2 linked regions of the Anaeromyxobacter diazotrophicus genome follow. The protein of the gene in region 1 interacts with the protein of each later gene in a pairwise test. Links are inferred from orthologs where the notes say so. Each region holds a gene or a part of one and is shown on either strand. Other genes may lie near its edges. The genes, in order: HWY08_RS07350 and priA.

Region 1 (15,444 bases):
GCGCTGGTCGAGGCGCTGGAGCAGGGGCGCGTCGCGCCGGGCGCCACGCTGCTCCTGCCCGCCTTCGGCGCCGGGCTCACCTGGTGCGCCCACGTCGTGCGCTGGGGCGACCGCACGGCGCCGCTCGAGACCTCGGGCGCGGAGCTGCCCCCCTGCGACCGCAGCGCGCTCGAGCTGGTGGAGGAGCTCCGGGCGCGCCGGGCGCGCTACCACGGGGCGGCGCGGCCCTTCATCGAGGAGGCGGCGCCGCTCCTCGCGCCGCGCGCCTGACCGGGCGGTGCGCCCGCCGCGTCAGCCGCGCTCGGTGAGCACCGGGCAGCCGGCGTTCGCCACCACCCGGGCCGCCACGCTCCCCAGCATGACGCGGGCGGCGCCGCGCCGGCCGTGCGTCCCGACCACGACGAGGTCGGCCCGGCGCTGCCGCGCCGCCTCGACGATGGCCTCGTCGGGGAAGCCGGTCACGAGGAGCGGCTCGGCCTCGACCCCGGCCGCGCGCGCCCGCGCCACCAGCGGCTCGAGCCGGGCCGCCGCCTGCGCGCGCACCTCGCGATCCCAGGCGTCGAAGCTCCCTACCGGCGCGTAGCCGAGCTCCGCCAGGGCCCGCTCCTGGTAAGCGTGCAGCACGTCGAGGCGCGCCCCCATCGCCCGCGCCAGCCCCAGCGCCCGCTCGAAGGCGGGCGCCGAGGCCGGAGAGAAGTCGGTGGCGACGAGGATGCGGCGGAAGACCCGCGGGTCGGCCGGGGCCTCGCTCACGGCTCGCGATCCCCGGCGGCGCGCGGCGGCACGGCGTCGTTGACCGCCTCGCCGGGCGGCCGGTGGAGCTCCTCCACGGCCGCGGCGTGCTTCTTCCCCCCGAACAGCCGCTCCACGAAGACGAACAGCGACGGGATGGTGAAGACGCCGAACAGCGTCGCCGCCAGCATGCCCGCCACCACCACCGTCCCCATCACCTGCCGCGAGGCGGCGCCGGCGCCCTCGGCCACCCACAGCGGGAGGCAGCCGAAGATGAAGGCGAAGGAGGTCATCAGGATGGGCCGGAGCCTGAGGCGCGCCCCGGTGAGCGCCGCCTCGAGGAGGGGCCGCCCCTTGTCGAGCTCGGCCTTGGCGAACTCGACGATCAGGATGGCGTTCTTGGCGGTGAGCCCGACCAGCATGACGAGGCCGATCTGCGCGTAGACGTTGTTGTCGAAGCGCCGGGAGAAGAGGCCGAGGTAGGCGCCCAGCACCGCGATCGGCGTGCCGAGCAGCACGCTGAACGGCAGCGACCAGCTCTCGTAGAGCGCGGCCAGGATGAGGAAGACGAACACCAGCGAGAGCCCGAGCACGGTGGCGGTGCCGCCCTCGGCGGTCTTCTCCTGGTAGGAGAGCCCGTACCAGGCGTACCCCATCTCCGGCGGCAGCCCCTTCGCCACCTCCTCCATCGCCTTGAGCGCCTGGCCCGAGCTGTAGCCGGGCGCGGGCGAGGCGATCACCTCGGCGGCGCGGAACAGGTTGAAGCGGACGGTGTACTCCGGCCCGGTCGTGTCGCGGACGTTCACGAAGGAGGAGAGCGGGACCATCTGGCCGCCGGCGTTCCGCACGTAGAAGGACTTGAGGTCCTCGGGCGTGCGCCGGTACTCGGAGTCCGCCTGGACGTACACCTTCCACTGCCGCCCGAAGCGGGTGAAGTCGTTCACGTACGAGCCGCCCAGGAACGCCTGCAGCGCCGCGTAGACGTCGGCGATGGGCACCCCCTGCTTCATGGCCTTCTCCTTGTCGACCGCGGCGAAGAGCTGCGGCACCGACGGGGAGAAGTTCGGGACGACGTTCTGCAGCTCGGGGCGCTTGCGCGCCTCGGCCAGGTACCGCTGCACGTTCTTCGCGAGCAGCTCCACCGGCCCGCCGCTGCGGTCCTGCAGCATGATGCTGAGGCCGCCCGACGAGCTGAGGCCGGGGATGGCGGACGGCGCGATGGCGAAGGCGCGCGCGTCCGGGATCTTCGACAGCTCGGCGTTGACGCGCTTCAGGATGGCGCCCGCCTGGAGCTCGGGGGTGGAGCGCTCCTCCCAGGGCGCGAAGCCGAGGAAGGCCGTCCCGAAGTAGCTCGCGCTCGCCCCGGACAGCGAGTAGTAGCCGGCGATGGTGGTGTAGAACTGCACCCCGGGCGTCTTCGCCAGCACCGCCTCGACCTTCTTGAACGCCTCCTCCGTGCGCTGCAGCGAGGAGGCGTCGGGGAGCTGCATCGCGACGACCGCGTAGCCGTTGTCCTCCTGCGGGACGAAGCCGGTCGGCAGCCGCCCGCCGACGAAGGCGGAGAGCCCCGCCACGCCGGCGAGCAGCACGAGCGGGATCGCCACCTTGCGGACCAGGCGGGCGTTGATGGCCACGTAGCGGTGCGTGACCCGCTCGAACCAGCGGTTGAAGGCGGCCCCCGCCCGGCCGAGCGGCCCGGCGTGCGCCTTCTTCGGCTTGAGCAGCAGCGCCGCCAGGGCCGGGCTCAGCGTCAGCGCGTTGAACGCCGAGATGAGGACCGAGATGGCGATGGTGAGCGCGAACTGCTGGTAGAGCCGACCGGTGATGCCGCTCATGAAGGCGACCGGGACGAACACCGCCGCCAGGATGAGCGCGATGCCGACGACCGGGCCCTGCACCTCGCGCATGGCCTGCTGCGTCGCCTCGCGCGGCTTCATCCCCTGCTCGATGTGGTGCTCGACCGCCTCCACCACCACGATGGCGTCGTCGACGACCAGGCCGATGGCGAGCACCAGGCCGAAGAGCGAGAGGGTGTTGATGGAGAACCCGAGCAGCGGGAACACGGCGAACGCGCCGATGAGCGAGACCGGGACGGTGAGGAGCGGGATGAGGGTGGCGCGCCAGCTCTGCAGGAAGACGAACACCACCAGCACCACCAGCAGCACCGCCTCGAGGAGCGTGATCAGGATCTCGTGGATGCCGGCCTTCACCGGGGCGGTGGTGTCGAGCGAGACCTCGTAGGCCAGGCCCGGCGGGAAGCGCCCCTTGAGCTCCTCCATGGTGGCGCGGATGCCGGCCGCCACGTCGAGGGCGTTCGAGCCCGGCGCCTGGAAGGCGGCGATGATGGCGGCCGGCTTCCCGTTGAGCGCGCCCATCATGGAGTAGGTGGCGGTCCCGAGCTCCACCCGCGCCACGTCGCGGACGCGCACGGCCGAGCCGTCCGGGTTCTGGCGGACGACCACCTCGCCGAACTGCTCCGGGGTGTCGAGGCGCCCCTGGGCGCGCACCGTGAAGGAGAACTGCTGCCCCGGCGGCGCCGGCTCCGCGCCCACCTGGCCGGCCGGGTTCACCACGTTCTGCGACCGGAGCGCGTTCTGCACGTCGGCCACGGTCAGGCCGAGCCGCGCCAGGACGTCGGGCTTGAGCCACACGCGCATGGCGTAGTCGCCGGCGCCGAGGTTCCGGATGTCGCCCACGCCCTTCACGCGGAGGAGGGCGTCGTTCAGGTTGATGACCGAGTAGTTGCCGAGGAACTTGGCGTCGTACCGCCCGTCGGGCGAGTAGAGCGCCACCACCATGAGCGGGAAGTTGAGCGACTTCTTGATGGTGACGCCGTAGTTCTTCACGTCCTGCGGCAGGAACGGCTGCGCCTGCGAGAAGCGGTTCTGGACGAGGACGTTGTCGATGTCGATGTTGGTGCCGACGTCGAACGTCACCTGCTGCTGCATCGTCCCGTCGTTGGCATTGGTGGACTTGATGTAGAGCATCTGGTCCACGCCGTTCATCTGCTGCTCGATGGGCGTCGCGACCGACTGCTCCACGGTGAGCGCGTCCGCGCCGGTGTAGACGGCGGAGAGGTTCACCTGCGGCGGGAGGATCTGCGGGAACTGCGAGATCGGCAGCCCGAGCATCGAGATGGCGCCCACCAGCACGGTGGCGATCGCGATGACGATGGCGACGATGGGCCTGCGGATGAAGAAGCTCGACATGGCGGTCTCCGTCCGCTCAGGGCGCCGCGGTGACGGGGGGCGCGGCCGGGGTGAGCGCGGCGGTCTGCGCCTCGCGCGCGGTGACGCGGACGCCGTCGCGGGCCGCCTGCAGGCCGTCCACCACCACCCGCTCGCCCTCCTTCACGCCGTCGAGCACGATGCGCAGCGCGCCCGCGCCCGGGCCGACCTTGACCTGCCGGAGCTGGACCTTCTCGTCCGCGCCGACCACCGCCAGCGTGTAGAGGCCCTGGATCTGCGAGAGCGCCTTCTCGGGGACCACCAGCGCGCCCTGGCCGACGCCCTCCTGACGCAGCCGCACCCGCCCGTACTGGCCCGGCCGGAGCAGCCGCTCGGGGTTCGGGAAGAGCGCCTGCAGCTGGAGCGTGCCGGTGGTGGGGTCGATCTGGCGGTTCACCGCCACCACCACGCCGCGGTGCCGGTAGACGGTGCCGTCGGAGAGGACCAGCTCCACGCCCGGGTCGCCGTCGACGGTCTCGCCGCCGCGGTCGAGCCGCGGGAGCTGCTGGCGGACCCAGGCCGCGTCGCGGGCGGGGAGCTGGCGGAGACGGCCGGGCGCGCGCAGGTAGTCGCCCTCGGAGAGCGGGAAGGTGACGCGGATGAGGTCCACCTGCGAGACGGTGGTGAGCAGGGTCGGCCCGTCGGCGCCGACCAGGTTGCCCGGGCGCACCAGCGCCAGCCCGGCCACGCCTGAGATGGGCGAGCGGACCTGGGTGTAGGAGAGGTTGAGCTCGGCCTGGCGCAGCTGCGCGCGCGCCGCCTGCACCTGCGCCTCGGAGTCGCTGTCCTGCGCCTGGGCGTCCTCCAGCTCCTGCTGGCTGACCCCGTCGACCTTGGCCAGCTCGCGCTTGCGGGCGAGCAGCGGGCGCGCGTGCGCCCGCGCGCTCTCGGCCCGCGCCACCGCGGCGCGGGCGGTGGCGACCGCCGCCTCGTACTCGCTGCGCTCGATGGTGAAGAGGAGCTGGCCCTCCTTCACCGGGGCGCCGTCGGGGTAGCGCTGCTGCTCGAGGAAGCCGCGCACGCGGGCGCGGATCTCGGCGTTCACGAAGCCGTCGAGCGTCGCCACCGCGTCGACGTAGATGGGCAGGTCGCGGCGCGCCACCGGGGCGACGGTGACCTCCGGCGCGGGCGGCGGCGGGGGCGCCTTCTGGCCACGGCAGCCGCCCAGGACGGAGAGGACGCCGGCGAGGGCCACGGCGAGGTACAGCTTGGAGCGGACGGGCATGGGATCTTCCTTCGGGCTCAGCGGTCGAGGAGGGAGCGGCCGGCGGCGAGCCGCAGCTGCGCCCGCCCGTTGACGAGATCGGCGTCGGCCTGGATGCGGTTCACGTCGGCGGCGAACGCGTCGCGCTGCGCCTGCAGGAGGTCGAGCTGCGTGCTGGCGCCCACGCGGTAGCGGTCGCGGGCGAGCCCCGCGGCGCGGGCGCTCACCTCGGCCTGCGCGCGTGCCGAGCGGCTGCGGGCGAGGTCGGTCTGGACGGTGCTCCACGCGCGGTGGATGGCGTCGTGGACCGCGAGGCGGGTCCGCTCCTCGCGGGCGCTGGCGACCGCCAGGCGCGCGTCCTCGGCCCGGATGCCGGCCAGGGTGGAGCCGTCGAACGACCAGGTCAGCGCGAGCACCCCCTGGTAGCTCCAGGTGTGCCCGGGGACGAGGCCGGGGGCGTTGGTGCCGTGCTCGGCGAGGCTGCCTGTGAGCGCCGGGACGAGCGTGAGCCGCTGCGCCCTGGCCTGCTGCTCCTGCGCCCGGCGCGCCTCGGCGGCGGCCGCCAGCGCGGGCAGCTCGGTGTCCGGGGGCACGAACGCCTCGAGCGGCGCCTCCTCGTGCAGGTCGTCCTCGAGCGCCGGCGCGGCGGCGAGGTCCGGGGCGAGGCCGGTCCGCGAGGTGAGCGCGCGGGCGTCGAGGCGCAGCCCCAGCTCCGCCGAGGCCAGCTGCTGGACCTGCCGCTCCACCTCGGCGCGGGCGCGGTCGACGTCCAGCCCCGCCACCGCGCCGCTCGCGCGCTGGTGCTCGGTGAGGGTGAGGTTCGCGCGCGCCACCTCGAGCGCGCGGCGCGAGGAGTCCACCAGGCCGAGGTCGGCGATCACCTGGTAGTAGGCCTGCGCCACCGCCCCTTCGACCTGGAGCGCGGCGTCCTGCTGCGACGCCTCGGCCGCCCGGGCGCTCCCGCTCGCCGCGCGGGCGCGGACGAAGCTCGCCGCGTCGAAGAGCGGCACGGTGAGGACGGCGTAGGCGTCGAGCTGGTTCGCCGGCGCGAGCGTGAGCGTCCCGCCGCCGGCGGGCTCCGAGACCTCGTACTGGTTCCGGGCGTAGGTCCCGCGCAGCGAGATCCCGGGGAGCAGCCGGCTCGTGGCCGCCGAGGCCTGGGCGCGCGACACCTCGGTCGACGCGCGCGCCTCGCGGTTGTCCGGGGAGGCGGTGCGGGCGCTCTGGAGGAACTCCGCCAGAGGCTGCAGCGCCTGGGCGCGCGGAGCTGCCAGGAGCGCCGCCGCCAGGGCGCCGGCGCGGAGCGCCGAACGGCTCGAGACCATGTGCGACCTGTCCTTGTTGCGCGGCCGGCCCGAGGGTGGGCGGGCCGGAGGGGAACCAAAACTAGACGGTACAGTTCATAGACGCCATCGGGCTTGACGGTCAAGACTGAACCGTTCAGTATGATGGGCGGTGACCGATAAGTCTGCGAAAACGCTCGCCCCTTCGGGGCCCCTCCCGCCAGCCAAGCAACGGCAGATCCTGGACGGCGCCCGGCAGGTCTTCCTGGACGTGGGGTTCGAGCGCGCCTGCATGGACCACATCGCGGCGCGCGCCGAGGTGTCGAAGGCCACCATCTACAACCACTTCCACGACAAGAAGGAGCTCTTCCTCGCCTGCATCCGCGAGCACACGCGGGTGAAGCACGAGGCGCTGGCCGCGCTCCTGGGATCCCCCTCCGGCGACGTCGAGCAGGACCTGCAGCGCTTCGGCGAGACGCTGATGGGCTTCCTCACCACGCGCGATGGGCTCGCGCTCCGGCGCATCATCCTCGCCGACATCTCCCGGTTCCCCGAGCTGGGCCGGGTGCTGTTCGAGGAGGGCCCGATCGCGCTGCGGCACCGCCTCGCCGCCTATCTCCAGGCGCAAGCCGGCGCGGGCGCGCTCCGGCTCGAGGACGCGCAGCTCGCCGCCTACCAGTTCATCCTCCTCTGCCAGGGCGACCTCTACCTGCCGGTGGAGTTCGGGATGGTGCGCGACCCGCCCGCGGAGCGCATCCAGGAGGCGGTCCGCGGCGCCGTGCGCACGTTCCTCCGCGCCTACGGTCCACAGCCGCGCTAGCGAGCGCGCTGTCGGACCCGGCTGCTACCTTCCCGTTCGTCGCCAGAACGCAGAGATCCAGGCGAAACGAACGAAAGGGGCATCGCCGTGGTCAACAAGGTCATCCTGGTCGGAAACCTCGGGAAGGATCCCGAGGTCCGGTACACCTCGGGCGGGCAAGCGGTCGCGAGCCTGCGCATCGCCACCTCCCGCAGCTGGACCGACAAGGCGTCGGGCCAGCGCAAGGAAGAGACGGAGTGGCACGACGTCGAGGTGTGGGGCAAGCAGGCCGAGCAGTGCGGCGAGTACCTGGCGAAGGGCCGCCAGGTCTACGTCGAGGGCCGCCTCAAGACCGACAAGTGGCAGGACAAGACCTCGGGCCAGGAGCGCTCCAAGGTGAAGGTGGTCGCGGACACGGTGCGGTTCCTCGGCGGTGGCGGCGGCGCCGGTCGCCCGTCGCGCGCGCCCTCCGAGGACGTCGGCGGCCCGCCCCCCGGCTTCGAGGAGCCGGCCGACTCCGGCCCGCACGGCGGCGGTGGCGGCCACGGCGGCGGGGACGACATCCCGTTCTAGCGGCGCCTCGCCGTCCCCGATCCTCGCCCGGCTCCAGCCGAGAGGGCCGGCGAGCGGGGCGCTCGGACTGCAGACGCCCACAGGACGGCCGAGAGACCTCCCTCTCGGTCGTCCTGTCGTTCCTGGGATCCCCTGCCTGGCGGAGGCCCTCCGGGAGCACGCGACGCCCGTTCCACCCTGAGTAGACTGTCGGCGAAGCCGTGCCGGCGGAACAGGACAGCGCGTTTTGGTCGAGATCTTGGCCGCGGACGACGGCGGTCGTCGCGCTGCTCGTCACGCTCGTCACGGCGATCCGGGAGCTCGGCGCCTACTGGTCCGACGAGCGTCAGAAGTGGAACGACCAGTTCCAGCAGTTCATCACGCTCGCCAGCGACTCGAATCCATCCAGGCAGGTGACCGGCATCGCCGCGGTCAGCGCGATGTGGAAGAACTCCACGCGCGACGACCACGTCATCGCCGAGCTCGTCTCCTCGCTGCTCCTGAGCGACTCCGAGCCGGTCCGGAACGGAGCCGCCAGCGCCATCGGAGCCTCGACGGCCTGGCGTCGGCACGGACACCGCTGCGACCCGGACATCTCCTCGCTCCTCTTCGGAAAGGGAGGCGATTGGGGCGTGGTGACGCGCGTGGCGCACATGCTGGGCGATTCGACCCGGCAGAAGCCTCTGCCTGCCGCAGATTTCGGCTGCCTCACCGGAGACGATCCCGACGCGGCCGTGCGAGCCTGCCGTGCGCGGCTCGCCGCTCGGCCTCACCAGCCGCTCTTCGCGACCCTGGGCCGTCCGGATCAGGTCCTCGAACAGCAGATCGACGCGGTGCGCGAAGCGGTGCATTCGGGCAAGCAGTGCCTGCGCGATGCAAACCTGCGCGGGTTCGATCTCAGGGGCGTCGCCCTGTACGGCGCCGATCTCCGAGGCGCGAACCTGCAGGACGTCGACCTCTGCGGCGCGACCCTGTGGAACGCCGACCTGACCTGGGCGTGGGGACTGGACGTGAACAGGCCGGATCGGCCCCCGGTCGCGAAGACCTCCCTCGCGCTCGCCAACGTGGGCGTGCGGCAGGGTCTCTCCGGCGAGCTCGTCGAGGCCGCGCTCACCCGCTGTCACGCCGTGGCGATGTACGACTTCGACCAGTTCTATCGCTGGTCCCAGGCTGGGTACGATCTGCCGGCCGCGGACCGGTGGAAGGCTTGGCGTGACGCCAGCTACCCCGTCGACCCCGACGGTCGCGTGCCGAGCCGCTTCAAGTGATGGCGTTTGGCTCGGGGAGCAGGAGCTTCGCGCCCTGCAGCCGTGCGCCGCCGTCGCACATGGGCGCCGTGCCATGATCGGGGGGTGACGCCGGGATCGGCGTGATAGGCTCGCCGGCCGCGGCATGGCCTCCGAACTTCCTCCCGCCATCGAGAAGTACCAGCGCATCCTCCAGGCCGATCCGCGCTCGCGCATCTTCGTCGAGCTGGCCCGGGCGCTGCTCGACGCGGGTGAGGCCGGGCGCGCGCTGGAGGTGTGCGAGCGCGGGCTCGAGCACCACCCCGACTCGGTCCAGGCGCGGGTGGTCGCCGCCAAGGCGCTGCTCGCGCTCGGCCGCGGCGACGAGGCGCTGGAGCGCTTCGAGCAGGCGGTCGCGGCCGACCCCGCGAGCCCGTACCCGTACGACCTGGCCGGCGAGGCGCTGGTGCAGGCCGGGCTCGGCGCGCGCGCCCTGCCGCTCCTCGACCGCGCCACGGCCCTGCACCCGGGCGACGCCCGCCTGCGGCGCTGGTTCGAGGAGGCGCGCGCCGCCGCCGAGGCCGAGGAGGTCTTCACCCCCCACCCCGCCGAGCCCGAGCCCCCCACCGCCCCGACCCCCGCCCCGGCGGCGGAGCCCGCCGTGGAGCCGGAGCGCGCGGCGCAGCCCGCAGAGCCGGAGCCGGGCCCGCGCGCCGGCGAGCGCCCGCGATCCCCGCCGGTGCTCACGCCGGCGCCGCCCGCAACCGCCGCCACCCCGCCGCCGCGGGTGCCGCCTCCGCGCCCGCCCGCGCTCCGCCGCGCTCCTCCTCCCCCCGAGCCGAGCACCCTCCTCTCCCTCATCCCCGACCTGCCGGGCGCGGCGCCCAGGCCGGAGGCGAGCCCCGCGCCCGTCCCGCTCCCCGCGCCGCGCCTCGACGACACCCGGTCCGGCACGTTCACCCTGCCGGGCACCTTCACCCTGCCCAGCCGGTCCAGCGCGCAGGAGGAGGCCGCCGCGCGCGAGGCGGAGGAGGCGGCGCAGACCTACGAGCACGAGCTGCGCGCCAAGCTCCTCGCCGAGCAGGCCGCGCGCCCTTCCTTCTGGCGGCGCCACGCGCTGGCGCTGGTGGCGGCGGCGCTGGCGGTCATGGCGGGGGCCGGCGCCGCCACCTACCTCACCGTGCGGGCGCACCGCCGCGCCGCCGAGGCGCGCGCCTCGGCCGGCGACGCACGCAAGGGGCTGGCGCGCGACACGGCCGGCGCGCTGCGCGCCGCGAGCGGCGTGCTGGCGCTCGTCCGCACCCGCGCGCCGGACGACCTCGAGGCGGCCGCGCTGGCGGCCGAGGTGGACGGGCTCCTCGCGCACGACTTCGGCGACGCCGAGGCACGCGCCCGCGCCGGCCAGCTCCTCGGCGCGGGCCGGGCCGGCGCCAGCACCGCCGCCGTGCGGTACCTGGTGGCGGAGCGCGGGGACGAGCGCGCGGCGGCCGAGGCGCTCTTGCAGGCCGCCGCGGCGCCGGGCGCGACGCCGCTCTCGGCCGCGCTGGCGGGCGAGCTCTTCCTCGCGCGCCGCGCGCCGGACCGGGCGCGGCCGCTCCTCGAGCAGGCGGCGCTGGCCCAGCCGCCCATGCTGCGGGCGGTGGCGGCCCTGGGCGACCTGGAGGCGCAGCGCGGCGACCTCGAGGCCGCCCTCGACCGGTACGAGGCGGTCCTGCGCGTCCACGCCACGCATCCGCGCGCGGCGCTGGGGGTGGCCGAGGTGCGGCTGCGCCAGGGCCGCGAGCTGCCGCGCGCGCTGGCCTCGCTCGAGGCGGTGGAGGCGGACCGCGACAGCCCGCCCGCGCTCGCCGACCGGCTGCGGTTCGACCTCGCCCTGGCGCGGCTGCTCGCGCTGGCGGGGCGCACCAACGACGCCGTGACGCGCCTCACCGCCGCGGCCGCGCGCGAGCCGGCCGACCCGCGGGTGGCGGCCGCCCAGGCGGAGGTGCTGGCGCGCGCCGGCGAGCTCGACCGCGCCCTGCGCGCGGCCGAGGGCGCGGCGCGGCTCGCCCCCGGCGAGCTCGCCTACCGCGAGCTCCTGGCGCGGCTGCAGCTCGAGCGCGGGCTGTACCGGCAGCTCCTCGCCTCGACCGCCGACGCGCCCACCCGCGCCCTGCGCCTCGACCGCGGCCGCGCGCGGCTCGCGCTGGGCGAGCCCGAGGCCGCGCGGACCGAGCTGGAGGCGACGCGCCGGGACGGCAAGACCACCCCGGAGGCCGCCGCCTGGATGGCGCTGGCGGAGCTCGCGAGCGGGCGGCAGAAGCAGGCGGCGGCGATCGTCTCCGCGCTGCTGGCGGCGCCGTCGCCCCACCCGGTCGCCCTGCTGGCCCGGGCGCGCCTCGACCTGTCGGAGGGCCGGCTCGCCGCCGCCGAGCAGGGGCTGCGCGCCGCGCTCGACCGCGACCCGGAGCTCGCCGACGCGCGCTGCGACCTCGGGCGCGTGCTGCGCGCCCGCAACCGGCTGACCGAGTCGCGCGAGCTCCTCGAGCAGGCGGTGGCGCGCTCGCCCCACCACGCGCCGTCGCGGGTCGAGCTGGGCCGGACGCTCCTCCTGGTGGGCGACGCGCCGGGCGCCGTGCGCGAGCTCGGCGCGGCGCTCGCCGAGCAGCCCGATCACCGCGAGGGGCTCGTCGCGCTCTCGCAGGCCGAGCTCGCCAGCGGCCACGCCGACGCCGCCCGCCGCGCCGGCGACCGCGCCGTCCAGCTCGACCCGCGCAGCGGCGCGGCGGCGCTGGCCGACGGCCAGGCGGCGGCCGCGCAGGGCGACGCCGCGACCGCCCGGCGCCAGCTCGGGCGCGCCGTCTCGCTGCTCGGGAAGTCGCGCGAGGGCCTCGAGGCGCGCCGCGCGCTGGCGGGGCTCGGCGCGAAGAAGAAGCCGCGGCGCTAGGCCGCAGGGCGCTCGCTCGGCCCGCGTGGCGAGGGCAGCTCCGCCGGCCCCGGCTTAGGTGATCGGCACGGCCCGCCGGCCGGAGGGGTGCCCCGATGAACCGAAAGCAGACCGGCTTCAACCTCGGCTACGCGCTGCTCGCCGCGCTGGGGGTGATGTTCCTCCAGGACTGGTGGGTCCACTCGCAGGCGGTGGTCACGCTGCCGTACAGCGACTTCCAGAAGCTCGTCCGGGAGGACAAGATCGCCAAGGTGGTGGTCGGGCAAGACCGCCTCTCGGGGGACTTCAAGGAGCCCATCCAGGGGAAGAAGCGGTTCGTGGCGGTCCGGGTGGACGCGGACATCGCGAAGGAGCTCGACGCCCACGGCGTCTCCTACGCCGGCGAGTACGAGTCGAACTTCCTGCCGATGCTGCTGTCGTGGGTCGTGCCCATCGGCCTCTTCGCCGCCCTGTGGATCTTCGCCGGGCGCCGGATGGCGAAGCAGCTCGGCGGCCCCGGCGGTGGGCTGCTCTCGGTCGGCAAGTCGAAGGCCAAGGTCTACGTCGAGACCGACACCAAGGTGACGTTCGCCGACGTGGCCGGGGTGGACGAGGCGAAGGCCGAGCTGAAGGAGATCGTCTCGTTCCTGACGGCCCCCAAGGACTACGGCCGGCTCGGCGCGCGGATGCCGAAGGGCGTGCTCCTCGTCGGCCCGCCCGGCACCGGCAAGACGCTGCTCGCGCGCGCCGTGGCGGGCGAGGCGGGCGTGCCGTTCTTCTCCATCTCCGGGTCGGAGTTCGTGGAGATGTTCGTCGGCGTCGGCGCGGCCCGCGTCCGCGATCTGTTCGAGCAGGCGCGCGCCAAGGCGCCGTGCATCATCTTCATCGACGAGCTCGACGCCCTGGGCCGCGCCCGCGCCTCCATGCCGGGGCTCGGCGGCCACGACGAGAAGGAGCAGACGCTGAACCAGCTGCTCGTCGAGATGGACGGCTTCGACCCGTCCGCCGGGCTCGTCCTCCTCGCCGCCACCAACCGGCCCGAGATCCTGGATCCCGCGCTCCTCCGCGCCGGGCGCTTCGACCGGCAGGTGCTGGTCGATCGGCCGGACCGGCTCGGCCGCGCCGAGATCCTCCGCGTCCACACCCGCAAGGTGGTGCTCGCCCCCGACGTGAAGCTCGACGACGTGGCGGCGCTCACCCCGGGCTTCACCGGGGCGGACCTCGCGAACCTCGTCAACGAGGCGGCGCTCGCCGCCACCCGGCGCGGCGCGGCCGAGATCGCGATGGTGGACTTCAACACCGCCGTCGAGCGGATCGTGGCCGGCCTCGAGAAGAAGAATCGCCTCCTCAACCCGCGCGAGCGCGAGATCGTGGCGCACCACGAGCTCGGGCACGCGCTGGTGGCGGCGGCGCTCCCGGGCTCGGATCCCGTCCACAAGATCTCGATCATCCCCCGCGGCATCGGGGCGCTGGGCTACACCATCCAGCGCCCGACCGAGGACCGGTTCCTCATGACGCGCGAGGAGCTGGACGGCAAGATGGCGGTGCTCCTCGGCGGGCGCGCCGCCGAGGACCTCGTCTACGGGCACCTCTCGACCGGCGCCGCCGACGACCTCTCCAAGGCCACCGACATCGCCCGCAGCATGGTGACGCGCTTCGGGATGGGCGGGACGCTCGGGCCGGTCAGCTACGAGCGCGAGCCGCAGACGTACCTGGGCCAGCCCTTCGGGCGCGAGCGGCTCTACGCCGAGGCGACGGCGCGGGAGATCGACGTGGCGGTCCGCGGGCTGGTCGAGGGCCAGCTCGAGCGGGCGCGCGAGGTCCTGACCGCGAACCGCGCGCTCCTGGAGGAGGCCGCGCGGACGCTCCTCGCCAAGGAGAGCCTGGCCGGCGCCGAGCTGGAGGCGGTGCTCGGCCGGGTCGCCAGGCTTCCGGTCCCGGACCTGCACCTCGTCCGGCGGCCGTGACCTCGCGTTCACGCAGTGAACGTCAGCAAGGAGAGACGTCGATGAACGAGTGCATCTTCCTCGCGGGAGCGTCGGGCGCGATCGGGCGGCGCCTCGCGCCCCTGCTCGTGGCGGACGGCTGGCGCGTGGTCGGCACCACGCGGTCCGCCGACAAGGCCCCGCTCCTGCGCGCGATGGGCGTCGAGCCGGTGGTCGTCGACGTCTTCGACGCCGCCGCGCTGCGGAGGGCCGTGGCCGACGCCCGGCCCGAGGCCGTCCTCCACCAGCTCACCGACCTCCCCTACGCGCTGGAGGCGAGCAAGATGGCCGACGCCCTGGTGCGCAACGCGCGCCTGCGGGACGAGGGCACGCGCAACCTCGTCGCGGCCGCCGTGGGCGCCGGCGCCCGGCGGCTCGTCGCCCAGAGCATCGGGTTCATCTACGCGGAGGGACCCACGCCGCATCGGGAGGAGGACCCGCTCCTGCCGGAGACGCACCCCCTGTACGGCGGGACGGTGACCGGCGTCCTCCGCCTCGAGCGGCAGGTGCTGGACGCGCCGCTGGAAGGCGTCGTCCTGCGCTACGGGATGTTCTACGGGCCGGGGACGGGCATCGCCGCTCCGGCCGGGCCGGGGTCGGTGCACGTGGACGCCGCTGCCAGGGCCGCGGTGGTCGCGCTCACGAGGGCGCGCCCCGGCGTCTACAACGTGGCCGAGGCGGACGGCGCCGTCGACGTCCAGAAGGCCGTCCGCGACCTGGGCTGGGACCCGAGCTTCCGGATCGCGTAGCGGTCGCGCGCTGGCGGCGGCCCTACCGCCGCCAGCGCCCCGCCTCGACGAAGGAGTAGTAGCCCGCCGCCGCCACGATGACGTGGTCGCGCGCCAGCACCCCCACCAGCTCGGCGGCGGCGCGCAGGCGCTCCGTGAGCTCCACGTCCTCCGAGCTGGGGCTCGGATCGCCGGAAGGGTGGTTGTGCGCGAACACCACCCCGTGCGCCCCCTCCCGCACCGCCGGCCTGAGCGCGTCGCGCGGCGAGACCGGGCACTGGCTGAGTGACCCCTCCGCCACCTGCACCGCCTTGAGCAGCCGCCCGCGGACGTCGAGCAGCACCACGTGGAAGCCTTCGCGCTCGGCGTGGGCGGCGTGGCGGAGCAGCTCGTGGACGCGGCCCGGGTCGAGGCAGCGCTCGCCGCGCCGGGGCGGCGACCAGCCGCCGCGGCGGCCCAGCTCGAACGCCGCCGCCAGCGCCGCCGCCCGCGCGAGGCCGATCCCCGGGGCCGTCGAGAGCTCCTCCGGCGAGGCCCAGGCCAGGGCCGAGAGCGGCTGCCGCTCCACCAGCCCGAGCGCGGCGGCGCGGGCCGAGAGGCCGGCCCGCCCGGTGCCGAGCACCAGCGCGACCAGCTCCGCGTCGGAGAGGGCGCGCGCGCCGGCCGCGAGCAGCCGTTCGCGCGGGAGATCGAGGAGGACCGCCTCGGCGGTGGAGTCGCGCGTCATGGCGCGGCGGTGAAGCAACCGCCGTGCCCCGCGGCGCCGCTGCACCTTCGCGGAGGTGCGCGCCGCGGAGGCGGAC
Region 2 (4,144 bases), 260 kb from region 1 along the record:
TTCCCTCGTCCCAGCGGCCGAAGGGGACGGGGCCGGCGCGCGGGGCCGCCGCGGGCTCGCCGCGAGCGCGCTCGCGACCTCCACCGCGGCCCTCGCGTCGAGCGGCCGCGGCAGCGCCGCCGCCGGCGTCCCCCGCGCCGCCATCGCGCGCAGGACCGCCGCCCCCTCGCCGCCGTCGCACTCGGGCGCGACGAGCGCCGCGTCCGCCGCGCCGCCGGCCACGGCGGCCAGCGCGTCGCTCGCGTTGGTCGCGAGCACCGTCTGGTGCCCCGCGCCGGCCAGCGCGCGCTTCACGGCCGCGATCTCGGCGAGGTCGTCGTCGACGAGCAGGATCCGCGGCACGGCGCCGATTGTGCCACACGCGCCGCGCCGCCGGATGAGCGCGCCGCACCTACAGCATCGAGTAAGGATCGACGTCGAACCGCACCGCCGCGCCGCCCGGTGGCCGGCGGCCGAGCGGCGCCAGCAGCGCGTGCACGCGCCGCAGCGGCTCGGCCGTCGCCGCCCGGAACAGGAGGTGCCAGCGGCTCTTCCCGCGCAGCCGCTCCAGCGCCGCCGGCGCGGGCCCGAGCAGCGAGACCCCGCCCGCCCCGTGGAGCGCCGGCCGCGCCGCCTCCGCCAGCGCGGCGGCGCAGGCGCGCGCCCCCTCCTCGCTGCCCTCCACCCGCACCGCCAGGAGCCGGGAGAAGGGCGGCCACCCCAGCGCGCGCCGCGCCGAGAGCTCCCCCTCGGCGAAGCGGGCGTAGTCGTGCCCGCGCGCGCAGTCGATGGCGGGCGAGGCGGCGCTCCAGGTCTGGACCAGGACCCGCCCCGGCTCGGCGCCCCGGCCGGCGCGCCCCGCCACCTGGGTGAGGAGCTGGAACGTCCGCTCGGCGGCGCGGAAGTCGGGGAGCGCCAGGGCGGTGTCGGCGAGCACCACGCCGACCAGCGTGACCCCGGGGAAGTCATGCCCCTTCGTCACCATCTGCGTGCCGACGAGCACGTCCAGCTCGCGGTTGGCGAAGCGCGCCAGCACCGCCGCCACGTCGTCGGCCGAGCCCACCGCGTCGCGGTCGAGCCGCCCCACCCGCGCCGCGGGCAGGAGCTCGCGCACGGCCGCCTCGACCTGCTCGGTGCCGACCCCGATGCCCCGGCGCGGGCCGCCGCAGGCGGGGCACACCGGCGTCACCTTCTCCTGTGCGCCGCAGTAGTGGCAGAGGAGGAGCCCGCGCCGCCGGTGGTAGGTGAGCGAGACCGAGCAGTGCGGGCAGCGCTCCTCCCGCCCGCAGTCCTCGCACACCACCAGCGTCTGGAACCCGCGCCGGTTGAGGAAGAGGATGGCCTGCTGCGAGGCCGCGAGCGTCGCCTGCAGCGCCTCCGCCAGCGGCGCGGAGAGGAGCCCCGCCGGCCGCCCGCCGCGGCGCAGCTTCGTGAGGTCCACGATCTCGACCGCCGGCAGCGGGCGGTCGTCGATGCGGCGCGGCAGCTCGAGCAGCCGGTACCGGCCGCGCCGCGCGTTCTCCAGCGACTCGAGCGACGGGGTGGCCGAGCCGAGCAGGCACACCGCCCCGGCCTGCTTGGCGCGCACCACGGCCAGGTCGCGCGCCTGGTAGGCGGGGCCGTCCTCCTGCTTGAAGGACGGATCGTGCTCCTCGTCCACCACCACGACGGCGAGGTCCTGCACCGGCGCGAAGACGGCGCTCCGGACGCCGACGCAGACGCGCGCCTCGCCCTGGCGCAGCCGCAGCCACTCGGCGTGCCGCTCGCCGTCGGAGAGCCCGCTGTGGAGGAGGGCCACCGCCTCCCCGAAGCGGGCGCGGAAGCGGCCCGCCAGCTGCGGGGTGAGGGCGATCTCCGGCACCAGCACCAGCGCCCCGCGCCCGGCCTCGAGTGCGCGGGCGATGGCGCGCAGGTACACCTCGGTCTTGCCCGAGCCGGTGACGCCGTGGAGCAGGAAGGGGGCGAAGGCGCGCGCGTCGAGCGCGGCCGCGACGGCCTCGAGCGCGGCGGCCTGGTCGGCGGTGAGCGGCGGCGGGGCCACCTGGCTGGCGAGGAGCGCGCCGTCCGGCACGACGGCCTCGCTCTCGATCACCGCCAGGCCCTTGTCCCGGAGGGCGGCGAGCGGGGTCCGGCCGGCGGGGAAGGCGGCGCGCAGCTCCTCCACCGGGATGCGGCCGCGCGCCAGGAGGTAGTCGAGCACCGCGTGCTGGGCGCGCGCGCGGCGGGCGAGCCCGGGGAGCGCCTCGGCCGCGCCGGCGGCGGGTGAGGCGAACTCGACGGCGCGGCGACGCGGGGCGGCGGCGCCGGCCCGTGCGTTGAGGCCCGGGGGGAGCGCCGCCCGGTAGAGCTCGCCCGGCGGGCACAGGTAGTACCCCTCCGCCCAGCGCACCAGCGCGAGGAGGTCGGGCGTGAAGAGCGGAAAGGCGTCCAGCACCGCCGCGACCGCGCGCAGCGCGACGCCGGGGGGCGCCGCCTCGGCGAAGCCGAGCACGTAGCCGGTGGCGCGCGGGCTCTTCCCGAACGGCACCGCCACGCGGGCGCCCGGCGCCACCTGCGCCTCGAGCTCCGGGGGTACGCTGTACGTGAAGGTGCCGCGCACCGCGGCCGCCACCGCCACCTGGACCAGCATCGGGGCGAGTCTACCAGCGTCCGCCGCCGGGCCCGCTCCTCACGTACCCGCCCGCGGTCGGCCGAGCCGCGCGGCCCCCGCGCCGAGGGTCCGCAGCAGCCCGGCGAACGCGGCGCACCAGGCCGCGAGCGCGATCCAGGCGAAGGCGCGGGCGACCGGCAGCAGGAACGGCAAGCCCATCGCCTGGGCGAGGCGCTGGGTGCAGACCGAGTACATGCCGAGCGGGAAGACGGCGCCCCAGTAGAGCGGGTCGTAGGCGAGCGGGTAGCGCCGGTAGACGTGCCGCCAGGCGCCCAGGACGAGCAGCATCGGGATCCACCAGGTGGCGGTGGCCCAGCAGAGCAGGGTGGTCCCCCGCACGAACGGGAGCAGCGCGTGGACGAGCGGCTGCCGCGCCTCGCCGAGGAGCAGGGTCGCGCCGGCCAGGGTGGAGATGGCCATGGCGCCCATGTTGATCCAGTAGGGCGGCATGAGGTCCGACGGCTGGAGCGTGAAGAACGTGTAGCGGTAGAAGATGAGGGAGATGATCCACACGTAGAGCATCCCGCCCGCCAACCACACCGTCACCGACGCGAAGGACATCGCCTCCGCCCGCCCGCCGAGGGCGGGCAGGAGCAGCGCGCCGAGGTTCGCCACCGCCTGGGTGGCGACGACCGCCAAGAGCCACCCGCCGTGGATGCCCTCGGCGAGGGTGGGCTTGCGCTCCTTGACGGTGAGCGCCGTGAACACGGCGTAGGTGAGCCCGAGCCACAGGACGGCGGCCAGCCACCACAGCGCCAGCGCCAGGCTGCGCCGGCCGGCGAGGACGACGAGGTCGGCCCCCAGCACGCCCGTCGCGGCGACGGTGGTGAAGAACCCGACCGCGCGGCCGTGGTGGGCGAGATCGAGGAGGACGGCGCGCGGGTAGAGGGCGATCCGCGCCAGGGTGAGGAGCGCCAGGGCGAGGTACGCGGCGGCGGCGACGGCGCCGAGCGCGAGCGCGAGCGGCCGCGCGCCCTGCAGGTGCAACGCGATGGCGACGATGCCGGTCGCCATCACCAGGGCGAAGTACGAGGGGTGGAGGCCCTCGACGGCCCGGCGCAGCGTGGTGGGGGCTGCCTCGGGCATGGGCGGAGGTCGCTCCGGGAGAGCGCTGGGGGGAGGCGGGCTCACGCGCGTCCGGACCTGCGGGTCCTCCCGAGCGTAGACCGGGCCGCCCGCCTTCGAAAGCGGCCCAGCGGGGCGTGCGCCGGGGCGATGGCATTCACGATTAGTGCCTACGCTACAAGTGGGTCGCTTGCCGCCCGCCCGAAACGGCTAGCATGGCCGAGCGGACCCACCGCGCACCGTCCGTCGAGCGCGGCGCCGCGAAGGAGGCCCTTCATGCTCGGGAGCGCCGGGCGAACCCTCACCGCCTGCGCCGCGCTGCTCGCCGCGGCGCCGGCCCTGGCGGTCGAGCCTCCTGCCGGAGATCCCGGGCCGGGCCGGCGGCTCTTCATCGGCGCCCAGCGCCTCGCGGCGGGGGGGCCACCCTGCGGCGCCTGTCACGCCATCGGC

What was found.
Region 2: the proteins of HWY08_RS07350 (region 1) and priA interact in binary tests that used the Escherichia coli proteins (3 or more experiments, as listed by UniProt). The link is inferred for Anaeromyxobacter diazotrophicus from one-to-one orthologs.

Annotation. Positions count from the first base shown.
Region 1 is NZ_BJTG01000003.1:293,173-308,616, reverse strand. The notes cover bases 6,091-9,085. They hold HWY08_RS07350 (single-stranded DNA-binding protein), read left to right. Parts: upstream 6,091-7,353; coding sequence 7,354-7,818; downstream 7,819-9,085. Other genes in these bases: HWY08_RS07345 (pentapeptide repeat-containing protein), read left to right, coding at 8,019-9,065; HWY08_RS07355 (TetR/AcrR family transcriptional regulator), read left to right, coding at 6,619-7,266; HWY08_RS07360 (TolC family protein), read right to left, coding at 6,091-6,488. Also shown: HWY08_RS07380 (ketoacyl-ACP synthase III), read left to right, coding at 1-270; HWY08_RS07375 (universal stress protein), read right to left, coding at 292-753; HWY08_RS07370 (efflux RND transporter permease subunit), read right to left, coding at 750-3,941; HWY08_RS07365 (efflux RND transporter periplasmic adaptor subunit), read right to left, coding at 3,958-5,184; more of HWY08_RS07360, read right to left, coding at 5,202-6,090; HWY08_RS07340 (tetratricopeptide repeat protein), read left to right, coding at 9,190-11,949; ATP-dependent zinc metalloprotease FtsH, read left to right, coding at 12,045-13,895; HWY08_RS07330 (NAD-dependent epimerase/dehydratase family protein), read left to right, coding at 13,937-14,662; RadC family protein, read right to left, coding at 14,685-15,368. UniProt on the Escherichia coli protein: Plays an important role in DNA replication, recombination and repair. Binds to ssDNA and to an array of partner proteins to recruit them to their sites of action during DNA metabolism. Acts as a sliding platform that migrates on DNA via reptation.
Region 2 is NZ_BJTG01000003.1:557,487-561,630, forward strand. Bases 1-2,982 are described here. They hold priA (replication restart helicase PriA), read right to left. Parts: upstream 2,609-2,982; coding sequence 392-2,608; downstream 1-391. Other genes in these bases: HWY08_RS08565 (hypothetical protein), read right to left, coding at 1-342; HWY08_RS08575 (tellurite resistance/C4-dicarboxylate transporter family protein), read right to left, coding at 2,648-2,982. Also shown: more of HWY08_RS08575, read right to left, coding at 2,983-3,715; HWY08_RS08580 (hypothetical protein), read left to right, coding at 3,971-4,144.